2 regions of the Corynebacterium jeikeium genome follow, and region 2 is predicted to be linked to the other one. Evidence: predicted binding sites of a transcription regulator. Region 2 holds the regulator's gene; the other holds the start of a gene.
The links. Region 2 encodes LexA, which represses DNA repair genes until DNA is damaged. Its sites were predicted from a motif close to CGAACANNTGTTCG; they were not measured.
Positions count from the first base shown of each region.

Region 1: a site for LexA is predicted at 5,246-5,259, ahead of CJEIK_RS00950 (HNH endonuclease signature motif containing protein). Genes of this name have one in related genera too.

Region 1 covers NZ_CP063195.1:225,463-232,848, reverse strand. The annotation lists gene CJEIK_RS00970 (amino acid permease) at 1-643, shown strand, start outside; gene CJEIK_RS00965 (heat shock protein transcriptional repressor HspR) at 669-1,085, opposite strand; gene dnaJ (molecular chaperone DnaJ) at 1,085-2,299, opposite strand; gene CJEIK_RS00955 (hypothetical protein) at 2,515-3,711, shown strand; gene CJEIK_RS00950 (HNH endonuclease signature motif containing protein) at 3,736-4,989, opposite strand; gene grpE (nucleotide exchange factor GrpE) at 5,394-5,990, opposite strand; gene dnaK (molecular chaperone DnaK) at 5,990-7,386, opposite strand, start outside.
Region 2 covers NZ_CP063195.1:1,295,262-1,302,647, forward strand. The annotation lists gene hrpA (ATP-dependent RNA helicase HrpA) at 1-2,485, shown strand, start outside; gene nrdR (transcriptional regulator NrdR) at 2,498-2,989, opposite strand; gene lexA (transcriptional repressor LexA) at 3,717-4,520, shown strand; gene CJEIK_RS05755 (IS110 family RNA-guided transposase) at 4,854-6,062, shown strand; gene CJEIK_RS05760 (DeoR/GlpR family DNA-binding transcription regulator) at 6,261-7,073, shown strand; gene hflX (GTPase HflX) at 7,074-7,386, opposite strand, start outside.

The DNA of each region.
Region 1 (7,386 bases), 1.1 Mb from region 2:
TGTCGGCCCGTGGGGCGCAGGCCTGATCTCCGTCGGCCTGTGCATCTCCGTGCTGGGCGCGTACGTTTCCTGGCAGATGCTATGCGCCGAGCCGATCACCCTGATGGCCCAGGATGGGCTGCTGCCGAAGGCCGTGGGACGCACCAACGACATGGGCGCCCCGTACGTCTCGCAGTTCCTGTCCGCCGTGGTTATCCAGGCGTTCATCATCGTCTTCTACTTGAATGAATCCACTTACACCACGATGGTGCAGCTGGCTACGTCCCTGTACCTGGTGCCCTACGTGTTCTCCAGCCTGTACCTGCTGTTCCTGGCCACCCGTGGCCACGGATTCAAGCACCCGGACGCGGGCTCGAAGTTCGACATCTCCGGGCCCGAGGTCGGCAAGAGGACCAACCGCGGACACCTACTCATCAGCGCCGTGGCTTTCGGCTACTCCCTGTGGTTGCTGTACGCCGCCGAGCTGCAGTTCGTCCTGCTCGGCACGCTACTTATCGTGCCCGGCCTGGTGGTTTATGTCGTCACCCGTATTAAGGCCGGCGGGCGCGTATTCAACACCTTCGAGTGGATCATCAGCGCCGTCGTCGTGGCCTCCGCTATCGGCGCCTTGTACCTGATCGTCACCGGGCAGATCAGCCTCTAGCTACCGCCGTTGTAGCTAGCGCAAGCTACCGCCGCTTCTGCCGGTCCCACAGGACCACAGAGGTAGAGCGCGGGACGTGCACAATCTCACCACGCGAGCGTCCGCCCGCGCCCTCGCCCCGCTCCACGCGGGCTTGCATCTCCGCCAGGCGGCGGCGCAGCGCCGCGTTTTCCTCTTCCAGCTCGTCCAACCGGTTCTGCTGGGCGATGATCGTCTTGATGCCCGCCAGGTTCACGCCCTCTTCGTGCGAGAGGCGCTGGATCTCCTGCAGCTGCTCAATATCCTCGCGCGAGTAGCGGCGGCCGCCGCCACTGGTGCGTTGGGGCGTCACCAAACCCATCCGGTCATACGTGCGCAGCGTCTGGGCGTGCATTCCAGTGATCCGCGCGGCGACGGAGATAACGAAAACCTCGCGCTCGCCGCCGTTCTTACTAGTACTCATCAGTTGCCCTCCCATCCTTCGCGGGGGTCGAATCCGGATCGCTTTTCCTCTTCCGAGTATTTGCGTAGCGCGCTCATCGCACCCTCGTCCAGGTTCTTCGGCACGGCCACCTTCACGGTCACCAGCAGGTCTCCGCTAGCGCCGTTGCGCTTGTTCACACCGTGGCCACGCACGCGCAGCGTTGTGCCGTCCTGCGTGCCCGCAGGAATGCGCACCCGCACCTTGGAGGCCAGAGTCGGCACCGTCACCGCGCCGCCGAGTACCAGCTCGGGGTAGCTCACTGGCACGGTTAGCTTCAGGTCGTCACCGTCGCGACTGAACACCTTGTCGGGCTTCACGTGCACCGTCACAAAGAGGTCACCCGCCGGCTTGCCGCGCTGCCCCGCCGAGCCCTGCCCGGCCAAGCGCACCTTCTGCCCGTCGACCACGCCCGCAGGCACGCGCACGGTGATCGTGCGGGACTGGGTAGTCCGCCCCGTGCCGGAGCAATCCGGGCACTTGTCCTTAATCACCGAGCCAGTGCCGGAGCAGTCCGCGCACGGGCGGGAGAACCCAAAGGTTCCCCTGTTCTCACTGACCATGCCGCTGCCGTTGCAGGTGCCACAGTTCTGGGACGAAGTGCCCGCCTTAGCACCGGAGCCGTGGCAGCTTTCGCACGGCTCGGGCTTGGTCAGGCGGATCGGCACGGTCACACCCTTGGTAGCTTCGCGGAACTCGAGGGTCAGCTCTGTCTCCACGTCCGCCCCGCGGCTGCGCTGGGTGCGGCGTCCAGCCCGACCACCCCGGCCTCCGAAGCGGCTGCGGGAGGCGCCGGCGGTCGGATCATCGCCAAAGAGTCCGCTGAAGACGTCCCCAAATCCGCCGCTGGTGGCGTCATTCCCAAAAAGATCAGAGACGTTAAAGCCGCTACTACTGAAGCCACCTGCACCGCCTGCACGACCAAAGCCCGAGCCGCCAAAGCCCGAGTAAGCCCCGCTGGCGAGCATCCGCTTGAGCTCGTCGTACTCAGCGCGCTTTTCCTTGTCCCCCACCACGCTGTACGCTTCAGAAGCCTTCTTAAATCGCTCCTCCGCAGCTGCGTCGCCCGGGTTCGCATCCGGGTGATTTTCGCGGGCGATCTTGCGATAAGCTTTCTTGATCTCCTCTGCCGATGCGGTGGAGGACACGCCGAGGTCTTTGTAATAATCCTTCTCGGCCCATTCACTGTGCGCCATGTGTCGCTCCTTCCTTATTGCGCTGTTCACGCGGGGTGTTTCTACTCAACCTTGAGTCTACCGCGCTGAACTTTTGTTATCTAATCTTCTTAACGACGCCCCTACGTATTTATTCCCCCTCCACATCACTTCGGGCACTACAGCATGCATTGCTGGAGGCTTGCTGTATGTATTGCCAGAAGACTTCCCAGCCCGAAACTAGCTAGGGTGGAGCCATGACACCTAAGAAGCGCAACTGGTTTGGTCGGTTCTTCGGCACGCATAGCTCATCGCACGACGCATCTGATAACCCTTCGTCCGCGGCGAACGGTTCGCCCATGCCCAGCGCACCTGGCTCTAACGCCCCGTTAGCAGAGCCCGGCCCACAGGACCCGCCGGTGCCGCTACCCCGCCTGGACCTGCACCAGTCCACGGCCCTGATCCGGCAGATCGTGCGGACGCTCAATAGCCTCGGCTACGGCGCGACCCCGACGCCCGAAGTTGTCTACTACAGCAAACCCGAGCACATCGAGAAGCCCCTGAGCTACCCGGGCCCCACACCCGGCCCCTACGGCGGGCAACTCCCCGCGCCGGATTACGGCGAGGGCTCGATGCTGGGGCTCGAAAACCTCACGAAGCAGTGCGCCAATGCCGAGGATTTCGGGAGAGATATGCCTGTGCTGGTGGAACATTTCGTCAATAGCCTGGTCGGCCCGGCTGCCGCTTCAGAGCGAGAGCTACTTTCGCTCCCCGATGCGGAGTTTTACTCCCACTTGCGGGCGCGCCTAATGTCCATCGACTTACTACCGGAGCAGTCGCGGGCGGATGCGCGTGAGTTCAACCCGGATTCACCGATACGGCCTTATTCGGATGACCTGTGCATCACTTTGGTTCTGGATACACCAAACTCTGTAGTGTCGCTGAGCCCGGGCTCACTGGATGATCGCGGCCCGATTGAGGACTTGTTCCGGATTGGCTACCGCAACCTGTGGCAGGAGCTGATCGATTCCGACCTGGATGTACAGCCTGTTCGGGCGAGCGAAGACCGTCCCGAAGAGCGCTTCTGGGCGATTGAAAGCAGCTCTTACTATACGGGGTCGGTGCCCCTGCTAATGAACGAGATCCTCGAGCGCCTCCTGCCGCAGATCGACCCTAGCGAGGGGCTAATTTTTTCCACGCCGCATCGCCACATCACCCTGGTTCGGGAGATGGGCGAAGGCACCGACATGCTGGGGTCCATCAAGATGATGGCGGCCGTGACGGCCCAGGAGTTCTCGCGGCAGGCGGGCGCGATGAGCCCACGGCTGATGTTTTCGCACATGGCTGAGATCACCACGTTCACCGACATCAAGTCGAAGGGTGGCGGCAGGGCGGAGATCGACATTCAGCCCCCGGCGTACCTCATGGAGAGGATCAACCAGGGCAAGCACTAGGGCGACGGCGCTAGAACGCTGTCGCTAGAACGGCGGCTCGTCCTCCAGGTTGCGCTTCTGCTCCCGCTGGTTGTGCTCCACCACCCTCCGCGCTCGCTTCACTGCTCGGTGCCGGAAGGTGATTCTTCCCAGCGGGCCGTTTGGCGTGGTGATCACCGTGTGGCCGTCTCCGAAGCTAGTCCAGGTTTCCTCCCCGTCGGGGTTGATTGTCACGTCCCAGGCTCCCGTCGTTTTCGCGTTGTGGTGTTTGGCGCAGAGGCAGTGGAGGTTTGATGTGTCGGTTGGTCCGCCGTTCGGGGCGCCATGCACGAAGCGTTTGACGTGGTCTAGCTGGCATTTGTGCGCTGGGGTGTCGCAGCCCGGGAAGCGGCAGGTTCCGTCCCGGCCTTCCACGCTCGCACGGATGAGGGGCGTCGGGGTATAGCCGGCGGTAGCGGCCTTCCCCGGGGCCTGCAGGTGGGTTATCCGCTCCATCCACTCCTTCGTGGCCAGCGGGTTGAGCCAGCTGCCGGCGGCCCAGATCTGCGCCTCCGGAGCATCCACCTGGCGGTACAGGTTGAGGTTCACCTCTGCGGTCGCACTCCCCCGCACCAGACTCATAAGCGCCCGCACCCTGGAACAATTCTGCTTGTTCCTCACGCTGTCGAGCGCCTGGATCAGCTCCAGCGCCTCCAGCTTCGGAAGGGTCAGGTAGAACTCGGTGTAGTCGGCCGACCGGTCGTCGATAGCTAGCCGCGTTGCGGCGCCGAGGACGGCCAGGTCTTCGGTACTGACGCCCTCTACGTCTGAACCCGTGCCGTCTGCGCCATCTGTACCGTCTGCCCCGGCTGCGCCATCCGTACCTTCGCCCGCTGGCGAGGTTAGTTCGGCGGGATCGATCGGACAGGCCAAAGGCTCGTGATCCATGACGATCTTCTTCAGGCGTTGGCGGATCGTACTCTGCCCCAACATCGCCTGGTTAGGCCGAGTGGGCGAAAGTGCTGTGTAGACATCGGCTTCTACAGCGGAGATGTGGGCGTCACTAACAGCAACAAGGCTATGAGCGACGATCCGCCACAGCTCGATAGAGTAGGCCCCGGTTTCCGCCAGCTCCACCAGCGATGGGAAGCGGCGGAAGGTGGTTCCGACGTCGACGAGCTGGACCACTCGGAACTCCGGGAGACCCAGGCGCGCGCCCAGGCGGGTGGTCACGTCGGTGATGCATTCGTCGTCGTGCGGCGTGCACGCCAAGGCAAGGCGCGCGTGGTTGCGGTTGATGTCGCAGATCGCTGCGCTCATCGGGTCGGTGGGGTCGGTAACTTTCCAGAACGGCCCCTGTGGTTGGCCTTGTGGTTGGTTATGCGGTGGGTCTTGCGGTGGTCTGTCGGGTGGTGTGGGCTGGTCAAACATCATTCCCCTTCAATGATGGAAGTCCCCAGTGTGTCGTGGCTCTTGTGTCGTGGCTCGAATTCCGTAGCTCGTGTCCCGTGGTTTTCCGTACGCGATCAGCATAGAAAACGCCCCGGACAGCCCCTCCAAGAAAAACTCAATTAATCGAACACTTGTTCTAGTTTCTAGTTCCTACCTGCCCCTTCACAGATACCTCCCACAAATACACCCCACCACACAAAAAAGAGAGCCCCACAGCAAAAGCCGTGAAGCTCTCTGGATCTCACGCCATCCCTGGCGCTAACCCCTAATAACTACTGCGGATCGCCAATGATGACCATCGCGTTGCGCAGCACGCGGTCACCCAGGCGGTAGCCGCGGCGGAGGATGGTGGCCAGCACCTTGTCGTCGCCACTGCTCGTGTCTTGCACGGCCTCGTGGCAGTTCGGGTCGAACTCGTCGCCTTCCTCGCCGAACTTCTCCACCTTCATGGATGCCATCACAGACTGCAGCTTGTCCGACATGGATTTCAGCGGCCCGGTCAGGTCGCCGTGCTGTTCTGCCATCTCCAGGTCGTCCAGGATCGGCAGCAGCTCGGCGGCCACCTCGGCCTTCGCGCCGGTGATCACGCTCGCGCGGTCACGCTCAACACGACGGCGGTAGTTGGTGTACTCCGCCGTCACGCGCTGTAGGTCCTCGGTGCGTTCGGCCAGCTCGGCTTCGATGCTGTTGCTGTCTTCGGGATTGACGCCCTCAGCATCAGCCACAGCCGCCTCACCATCAGCCAGACCCTCGTCGACACCCTGCGCCTCAGCAGCTTCCGCGGCGGCAGCTTCGGCACTTTCGGCCGAGGTTGCCTCCGGGTCGGTGTTCTCCGGGGCGCCCGGGTCCTGATTCAGATCTTCAGCCATTACTTCTTATCATCCTCTGCGGAAGTATCCTCGTCGACAACCTCGGCGTCCACAACGTTCGGGTCATCGTTTGCGGCGGAGCCTGCAGCGTCCGCACCAGCACCTTCAGCACCGGCGGCTGCCTCTGCCTCGTAGATGGCCTTGCCCATCTCCTGAGACTCAGCGTTCAGCTTCTCCACCGCATCCTTGATGGCCTCGATGTCGTCACCCTTCAGAGCCTCGTCAACAGCCTTGGCTGCTTCCTCGACCTTGTTCTGGGTATCCTCGCTGACCTTGTCCTTATTGTCTTCGACGAACTTGCGGGTCTGGTAAGCCATGGACTCTGCGGAGTTGCGGACTTCCTGCTCCTCGCGGCGCTTCTTGTCCTCTTCCGCGTGGGTCTCGGCATCCTTGACCATGCGGTCGATCTCCTCCTGGGACAGGCCGGAGCCGTCCTGGATCTTGATCGTGTTCTCCTTGCCGGTGGCCTTGTCCTTTGCAGAGACGGAGACGATGCCATTGGCGTCAATATCGAAGGTGACCTCGATCTGCGGAACGCCGCGCGGTGCCGGAGCGATGCCCGCCAGCTCGAAGGAGCCGAGCAGCTTGTTGTGCGCAGCCATCTCGCGCTCGCCCTGGAAGACCTGGATCTGTACGCTGGGCTGGCTGTCCTCGGCGGTGGTGAAGGTCTCGGAACGCTTGGTCGGGATGGTGGTGTTGCGCTCGATCAGCTTGGTCATCACGCCACCCTTTGTCTCGATACCCAGGGACAGCGGGGTGACGTCCAGCAGCAGCACGTCCTTAACTTCGCCGCGCAGCACGCCGGCCTGCAGGGCAGCACCCACGGCCACAACCTCGTCCGGGTTTACACCCTTGTTGGGCTCCTTGCCGTTGGTCAGCTCGGTGACCAGCTCGGAGACGGCAACCATGCGGGTGGAGCCACCGACCAGCACGACGTGGTCGATCTCGTCCACGCTAATTTCCGCGTCCTTCAGCACTGCCTGGAACGGGGTCTTGGTGCGGTCCAGCAGATCCTGGGTGATCTTCTGGAACTCGGTGCGGGTCAGGGTCTCATCCAGGAACAGCGGGTTCCTGTCTTCGTCCACCGTGATGTACGGCAGGTTGATGGAGGCCTGCTGGGAGCTGGACAGCTCGATCTTGGCCTTCTCCGCCGCCTCGCGCAGGCGCTGCAGGGCCATCTTGTCCTTGGTCAGGTCCACGCCGTGGCTTGCCTTGAACTTGTCGGCCAGCCAGTCGACGATGCGCTGATCCCAGTCGTCGCCGCCCAGCTCGTTGTCGCCGGCGGTTGCGCGAACCTCAACCACACCGTCGCCGATCTCCAGCAGGGAGACGTCGAAGGTACCGCCACCGAGGTCGAATACCAGGATGGTCTGCTCCTTGTCGCCCTTCTCCAGGC
Region 2 (7,386 bases):
GGCCGGGCACGCGAACAATATCATCGAACCCATTGCGGTGATCGTGTCGGCCCTATCCATCCAGGACGTGCGCGAACGTCCCCTAGAAAAGCAGCAGCAAGCAGACGAAATGCACGCGCGTTTCAAGGCGAACTCAGACTTCGTGAGCCTGCTTAAGCTCTGGAACTACCTGCAGGAACAGCGCCAGGAATTGTCGGCGAATAAGTTCCGCAGGCTGTGCCAGCGGGAGTTTATCCACTATGTACGCGTCCGCGAATGGATGGATTTGGTACGCCAAATGCTCTCCGTTGTACAGGACCTTAGCTGGAAGATTCCGAATATTCGCCACGTGAGGGAGCTCGTTTTCGAGCCGGAGGCGATCGACGAGGATCTGGTTCACCAGTCCATACTCACTGGCCTTTTGACCCACGTGGGAATGCGCGAGGGGAACTCCAAGCAATTCACTGGCACCCGCGGATCGCATTTCGTGGTGCACCCGTCCTCTCACGTGTCGAAGAAGCCCCCGCAGTGGCTCATGGCTGCTGAGCTGGTGGAAACCTCTCAGGTCTTCGCCCGCACGGTGGGGCCCATCGACCCTAGCTGGATCGAAACGATCGCCCCGCACATGGTGAAGTACAACTACTCCGAGCCGGTTTGGTCGTCTTCCCGCGGGGCGGCAATGGTGCACGAAAAGGTGTTGCTTCTGGGCTTGCCGATCGTCGCCGACAGAATGGTTAATGCGTCGAAGGTGGACCGTGCATTGGCGCGTGAATTGTTTATCCGGCACGCACTCGTGGAGGGCGATTGGAAAACCCGCCACCACTTCTTCGCCCACAACCAAAAGCTTCTCTCCGAGGCGACCGAATTGGAGGATAAGGCTCGCCGCCGCGATATCGTTGTCGACGATCAAACGCTCTTTGATTTTTATGACGCCCGCTTGCCAGAAAAGATCGTGTCCTCCCGACACTTCGATTCTTGGTGGAAGAAGGCTCGCCATAAAGACCCGCACCAGCTGGACTTCACACTAGACGCACTGATTGATTCGGAGGAGGCTGCGAAAGCCGCTGACGAATTCCCAGACGTCTGGCGACAGGGCAGCCTGGAGTTCGAACTCAGCTATGTCTTCTTGCCGGGTGACCCGGACGACGGTATGACGATGCGTGTGCCGATCCCCCTGTTGGCTAACGTCTCCGAGCCGGAAACGCGCTGGTTGGTTGCCGGTATGCGGGAGGAGCTGGCGATCGCCCTGATCCGTTCCCTGCCCAAGCCGTTGCGCACGAGTGTGGTTCCTGCCAGCAATTTCGCCAGCGCAGCCTTAAAGCGGATGGTTCCCTTTGACGGAGAGTTTGGGTTCGCTCTAGCCGAGGCTCTGCGGGAGCTTGGCGGCCAGGGAATCTCCGCACAAGATTTTGACTGGTCGCGGGTTCCCGGCCACCTGCGCATGCAATTCGCAGCTATCGATCGCCGCGGCAATGTGATCGAAAAATCGCGGGACCTGAAGTACCTGCAGAACAAGCTGGCCGGACAGGTCACGTCGGCCATTGCGCAGGCCGCAGCTCGTTCCAAGGGTGCAGCCCCGAGCGATGCGGCGCAGCATACACCGTCGCGCCGGAAGGCCTCTAAGAAGCAGGCTGGAACTTCGACCGGCGTGCTAGCCACCGCTGATGCGTGGACCGCTGACGGCATCGGCGTGCTGCCTGAAACGGTGGAAACAGTAGTAGACGGCCAGACTCTAAACACCTACCCTGCGATCGTCGCTACTCAAGACAGGGTGACCTTGAAGGCCTTCCCCACCAAACAGGCTGCGGACGGCCAGCAGTTCACCACGGTCTTGAACATGATGGTCGCAGCCTGCACTGTCTCCCCGAAGCAGATGATAAAGGGGCTTCCTCTGCGCCAGCGAGTGGCTATGGAGAACACTCCAGGGGGTGTGGATGGCCTAGTCAACGACGTTGTGGCGCTAGCTTGCCGCGACATGCTGATGAAGTTGGGGCCCGTGATCCGCGATCCGGACAAATGCGACGAAGTCGTGGCGGTAGCCCACTCCCAAGGGCCCGGGCGGGTGCGCCAATACGTGGTTGCCTTGGCTCCTGCGGTGCTCGCAGTCGCAGATATGTCGGCGGAACTCAAGGGATGGTCCGGTGAGGCGATCGACGACATGCACGCGCAGTTGAACTTCTTCCTGGGTAAGCATGCGATCGCCCGTAATGGGATCGAGCACATGCGCCACGTACCACGCTATGTGGAGGCGATGCGTGCCCGTCTTGAGCTGATGAAGGCTGACCCTTACAAGGAAGAGGACCTGGACCAGGAGGTTCAGGAAGCCTTTGAACTGTTAGAAAAGACCAAAAAGCGTTTGCCAACTGCGCGGGCCGCGTCGCCGCAGATTAAGGAGGTGCGCTGGATGATCGAGGAGTTGCGCGTTAGCCTATTCGCCCAGAACCTCGGTACGGCGCATTCCGTTTCCCTGCAGCGAATCCGCAAGAAACTGGAAAAGATTCGCTAGCGCTTTTTGCCGCTAGTTATCTTCGCTGTTATCCCCCACGGGAGGGGCGGCTAGCGCTTGGCGATGAGCCCGCAGCGATTCGATCTCCTGCTCGAAGTCTTCAGCGCAATTAAAAGATTTATACACCGAGGCGAAGCGCAGATAGGCAACCTCGTCTAGAGTTCGCAGCGGATCGAGAATCGCCAAGCCGATCTGGTTCGCTGGCACTTGCGAACCATGCGCCACGCGCACAGCCTGTTCCACCTCATGAGCAAGGCGCTTCAGCGCGTCGTCCGAGACATCGCGACCCTGGCAAGCACGCCGAACACCCTTGATAACCTTCTCCCTACTGAATTCCTCAGTCACCCCGTTGCGCTTAACCACCAGCAGGACGGACCTTTCGATGGTGGTGAAACGGGTCTGGCACTCGCTGCATTCACGACGACGGCGAATAGATACGCCCATTTCGATAGAACGCGAGTCGACTACGCGGGAAGATTCAGAATTGCAAGAGGGACACAACACGCCCTCTACCTTAGTCTGAGTCCAAACCAGGACAGAAGATTTCTAAAGCTACAGTCCCCGCTCCCCGTCTTAAGGATCGCCCTAAGGAATCAACACGGGAGCAAGCCCTAACAGCACTGACATTGCACCCAAGGAAAACACAGTCGCTCCAGGAGAGTGAACTACGCGATCCACACGAGCGCGCAGAGTCGCGGTACGTGCCGATCCTACTTCGAACACCCTTTCGTTAGAACCGGAAATACGGGCAGCCTTTTCCAAAGATATCGAACGCCTTACCGGCGCCGTTGCATAACTAAAAGTGTTCGAATTAGACCTGTTAGCAACCACATCCCAGTCAGGCTTGCGAACCCTAGGTTGGCGTAGTGGAGCAACACGTTCGTGGCGCGACACACGGACGCGGGTATCGGACTGACGGGACGTTACCTGACGCACAATCGAGGTGGTCATGATGATTACTCCTTAAAACATCAGCGCTACTCTTAAAGTCTCACTGGCAGCTTCCTTCACTGTGGTTCCCAGTGAAACATCCGCCCCAGACAGGCTATTGCTAAACATTAGAACACTAGATCACGTGTTCTAATTTCCGATGCAGTAAGTAATTTAGCACGCTTGTTCGAACATGTCGAGCGAAATTCGAACATTTTCGAACACATATACTAGTAATCGTTTAGTTTTCGGGTAGAGTCAATGGCGATAGCTGAACCGAATACCGAACGAGGTACACCCCGTGAGCATCGACAAATCGAGTGACAACCCCACCCCGCGCCCGAAGCTCGGCCGCCCGCCGAAGTCGGAGGCCGATAAGCGCGCAGAGAAAGAGGCGCAGAAAGACGGCAAGAAGCCGGCATTGAGCACCCGTCAGCGCCGAATCCTCGAAGTCATTAGGGATTCGACCATCATCCGCGGCTACCCGCCGAGCATTCGCGAGATTGCAGACGCAGTTGGGCTGCACTCCACCTCTTCCGTTTCTTATCACCTGACCCAGCTTGAGAAGCGGGGTTATCTCCGCCGCGATGGCAAACGTCCGCGAGCCGTAGACGTCCGAGCATTCGACGGTGGCCAGCTCACGAACGAAAGCACCAAAAAGAACGCAGGCTCGCCCCAGCCAACTTCCGCGGCTATCCCGGAACCGACCACCGAAGGCGAGACCATGCCAGAGGCGACCTACGTTCCGGTTGTAGGCCAGATTGCGGCAGGCGCCCCAATTCTCGCTGAGCAGAATGTTGAGGCTCACTTTCCCCTCCCGCAAGAACTCGTGGGCAATGGCGAGCTTTTTCTGCTTCAGGTTGTCGGCGAATCCATGCACGACGCCGGCATTTTCAACGGTGACTGGGTAGTCGTGCGTTCGCAGTCCGTCGCCGAATTTGGAGACTTCGTTGCGGCCATGATCGATGGCGAGGCGACAGTCAAGGAATTCCAAAAGGATGCCGACGGCCTATGGCTTATTCCCCACAATCCGCTGTTCGAGCCCATCCCCGCTGAGGAGGCAACAATTCTGGGCAAGGTTGCCGCGGTCCTGCGCAAGATCTAAGTCCCATTACGTTGTTGGCAGTTCCGCTTGAAGGAACTCAGGATTCGTACTCCTAGCCCCATGCTGGGGCAGGTTATGTTTGTCTGCGTTCCTTCTGCCTTGGGGCAGTGGAACTAGTCGCTGGCTTCGGTATGGCTTGTTTTCGTCCCTGTCTGAAAATGATCCGGGGGGTGATGCCGCCGAAGGCAGTGGCATACTCCAGACTGCTAATAGGAACCTGACCCGCACAGAATGTGCGAGGTCTCAAAGTAATGTGGATGCCAGCGTGAAGTATGTCCGACCACCAGCGATGAAATAAGTCCCATACTCATTCAATTCGCTAGGAGGTCTGGCATGACCTACGACTATGTCATCGGCATGGACGTCGGTAAATACTTTCACCACGCTTGCGTCTTAGATATCGACGGCACCCAGGTGCTATCTAAGCGCATCAACCAAAACGAAAAATCCCTGCGCGCACTGTTTTCAGCGTTCAGCGCACACGACCACAAGGTCCTTGTCGTCGTGGACCAGCCCAATAACATTGGTCGACTAACTGTCGCGGTTGCTCAAGAACTCGGGATCGACGTGCGCTACCTTCCCGGTTTGGCTATGCGTCAACTCTCGCGCATCCACGCTGGCAATGCCAAAACTGATATCCGGGACGCCTATATCATCGCCCACGCTGCAAAGAACCTTCCGGAATCCCTCCGCAGCGTCGACCGCGTCGAAGAAGCCTTCCTCCAGTTGAAGGTCCTCAACGGTATCGACGAAGATTTAGCGCGCTCCTACACCAGGCTCATCAATCAGATTCGAAGTGCACTAGTAGGCTGCTACCCGCAATTCGAACAGGCCCTTCGCGGTCAGATAATTCACCGCAAGTGGGTTCTGCACCTACTTGCACGCTACGGCGGACCGACCAAGATAAAACGCCTCGGAAAGGCCAAGGCAACTGCCTTCGCTCGACGCTATAAGGCACGCAATCCTGAACCTGTCCTCGATGCCATTTTCGCTGCCATCTCTGAGCAAACAGTTGCCATTGCTGGTGCACACTATGCCGAAATGGGCGTAGCAATGTCGGCGAAGGACGCGCTTTTAAAGCTCGAGCACCGCACACAAATCGAGCAGGAAGTCATCGAGCTCATCAACGACATCCCCCACACTCAAATCCTGCTATCCATGCCAGGAATCGGACCAAAGACGGCAGCACAAATTCTCATGACCGCGGGCGACATGACCGACTTCCCGACAGCTGGGCACCTAGCCTCTTACGCTGGCTTATCACCTCGGACAAACCAGTCCGGGACCTCGATCATGTCGAACTCACTGAACCGAGCCGGCAATAAAAAATTAAAGAACGCCCTATGGCAATCATCTTTTGCATCCATCAGATTCCACGAGCGTTCCCGGCAATTCTATGAACGAAAGCGCCGTGAAGGCAAAAGACACAACGCCGCAGTAGTAGCACTAGCCCGCAGACGACTCAACGTCCTCTACGCCATGATGCGCAACCACAAGCACTACCACGATCCCGCACCATCACAGGAAGACCTAGCAGCCTAGACACTAAGAGTAAAGATAGCCGACCGGGTAAAATCCCAGTCGGCTAGCAGCCATGCCCGAAAACAACACGACCAAACAACCCCGCAGAGAGAATCCGCCCCCAATTTCTCCACCCGCTAGGTTGACAACCTATATAGGAACACCCCCATTGGCTCTGACGCCGCCTTTTCCGGCCCGCTAGCAACTAAAATGACCTTCATGGAATCAGCAGAGCGGCGCCGCCAGATACTTTCCCTCACAGCCATTCATGGCAGGGTGACTGTGAATGAGCTGGCGGAGAAGTTCGGCGTCACCGCAGAAACAATTCGTCGTGACCTGGCGATCCTCGACGACGGCGGTGAGCTCTTCCGCGTCCACGGGGGCGCCGTCCCCGTGCAGAACTTTCGCACTGACTTCACCACGCTCGCAACCAGGTCCAAAGCCGCACTCGGGGCCAAGCGCGCCATTGCCCAAGCGGCCGTACAGCTATTGCCCTTCTCGGGCACCGTCTTCATCGACGCAGGCACTACCACTGGGGTGTTCGCCGAAGCAATCGCGGCGGCCAACGCCGCAAACGATCCGAAACTCATGGCTCCAAAGCTGAACATCGTAACAAACTCGTTGTTCATCGCGACTACCTTGGCGGAATCACCACGCTTTGACGTACAGCTGATCGGCGGACACGTTCGTTCAGCCTCCCAGGCCGTTGTCGGCGACCTTGCCACCCGCGCTCTTGGCGTGCTGCACGCAGACGTAGCCTTTATCGGCACCAACGCGCTCACCATCGAGCACGGTCTCTCCACCCCCGACGCTCAAGAGGGGGCGATCAAGCGCGCTATGGTCGCCAACTCCGATTCCGTGGTCGCTCTGTGTGATTCCACCAAGTTTGGTCTCGATTACCTCGTCAGCTTCGCCAGCATCGAGGACATCGCTGCCATCGTCACCGACCGCAACGCACCGGAGCCCTACGTAAACGAACTGCGACACCTCGGCATCAAAGTCACGTTCGCCGAAGACGCGCCAAAGGACTAGCTACTCGGCGACGACAAACTGCTCCAGCTCGGCCGCAACAACCTTCGGTAGGCGAACGTTCAGACGCGTCCCGTCTGCATCGTAGTCCTCTTCAAGCACCGTCCCCAGCTCATGGACCTTTGCTACCACGTCGCCGCGATCAAATGGCACATGCAGGGTCACGTGGGTATCCAGCGAGTTGAGGAATAGCTCCAGCTGGGCCTCCAACTCGGGTATGCCCTCCCCCGTCTTCGCGGACACGTACACGGCATCCGGGATACGGTGACGAAGCTCGGCCAGCACCAGTGGGTCGGCGGCGTCGATCTTGTTGATG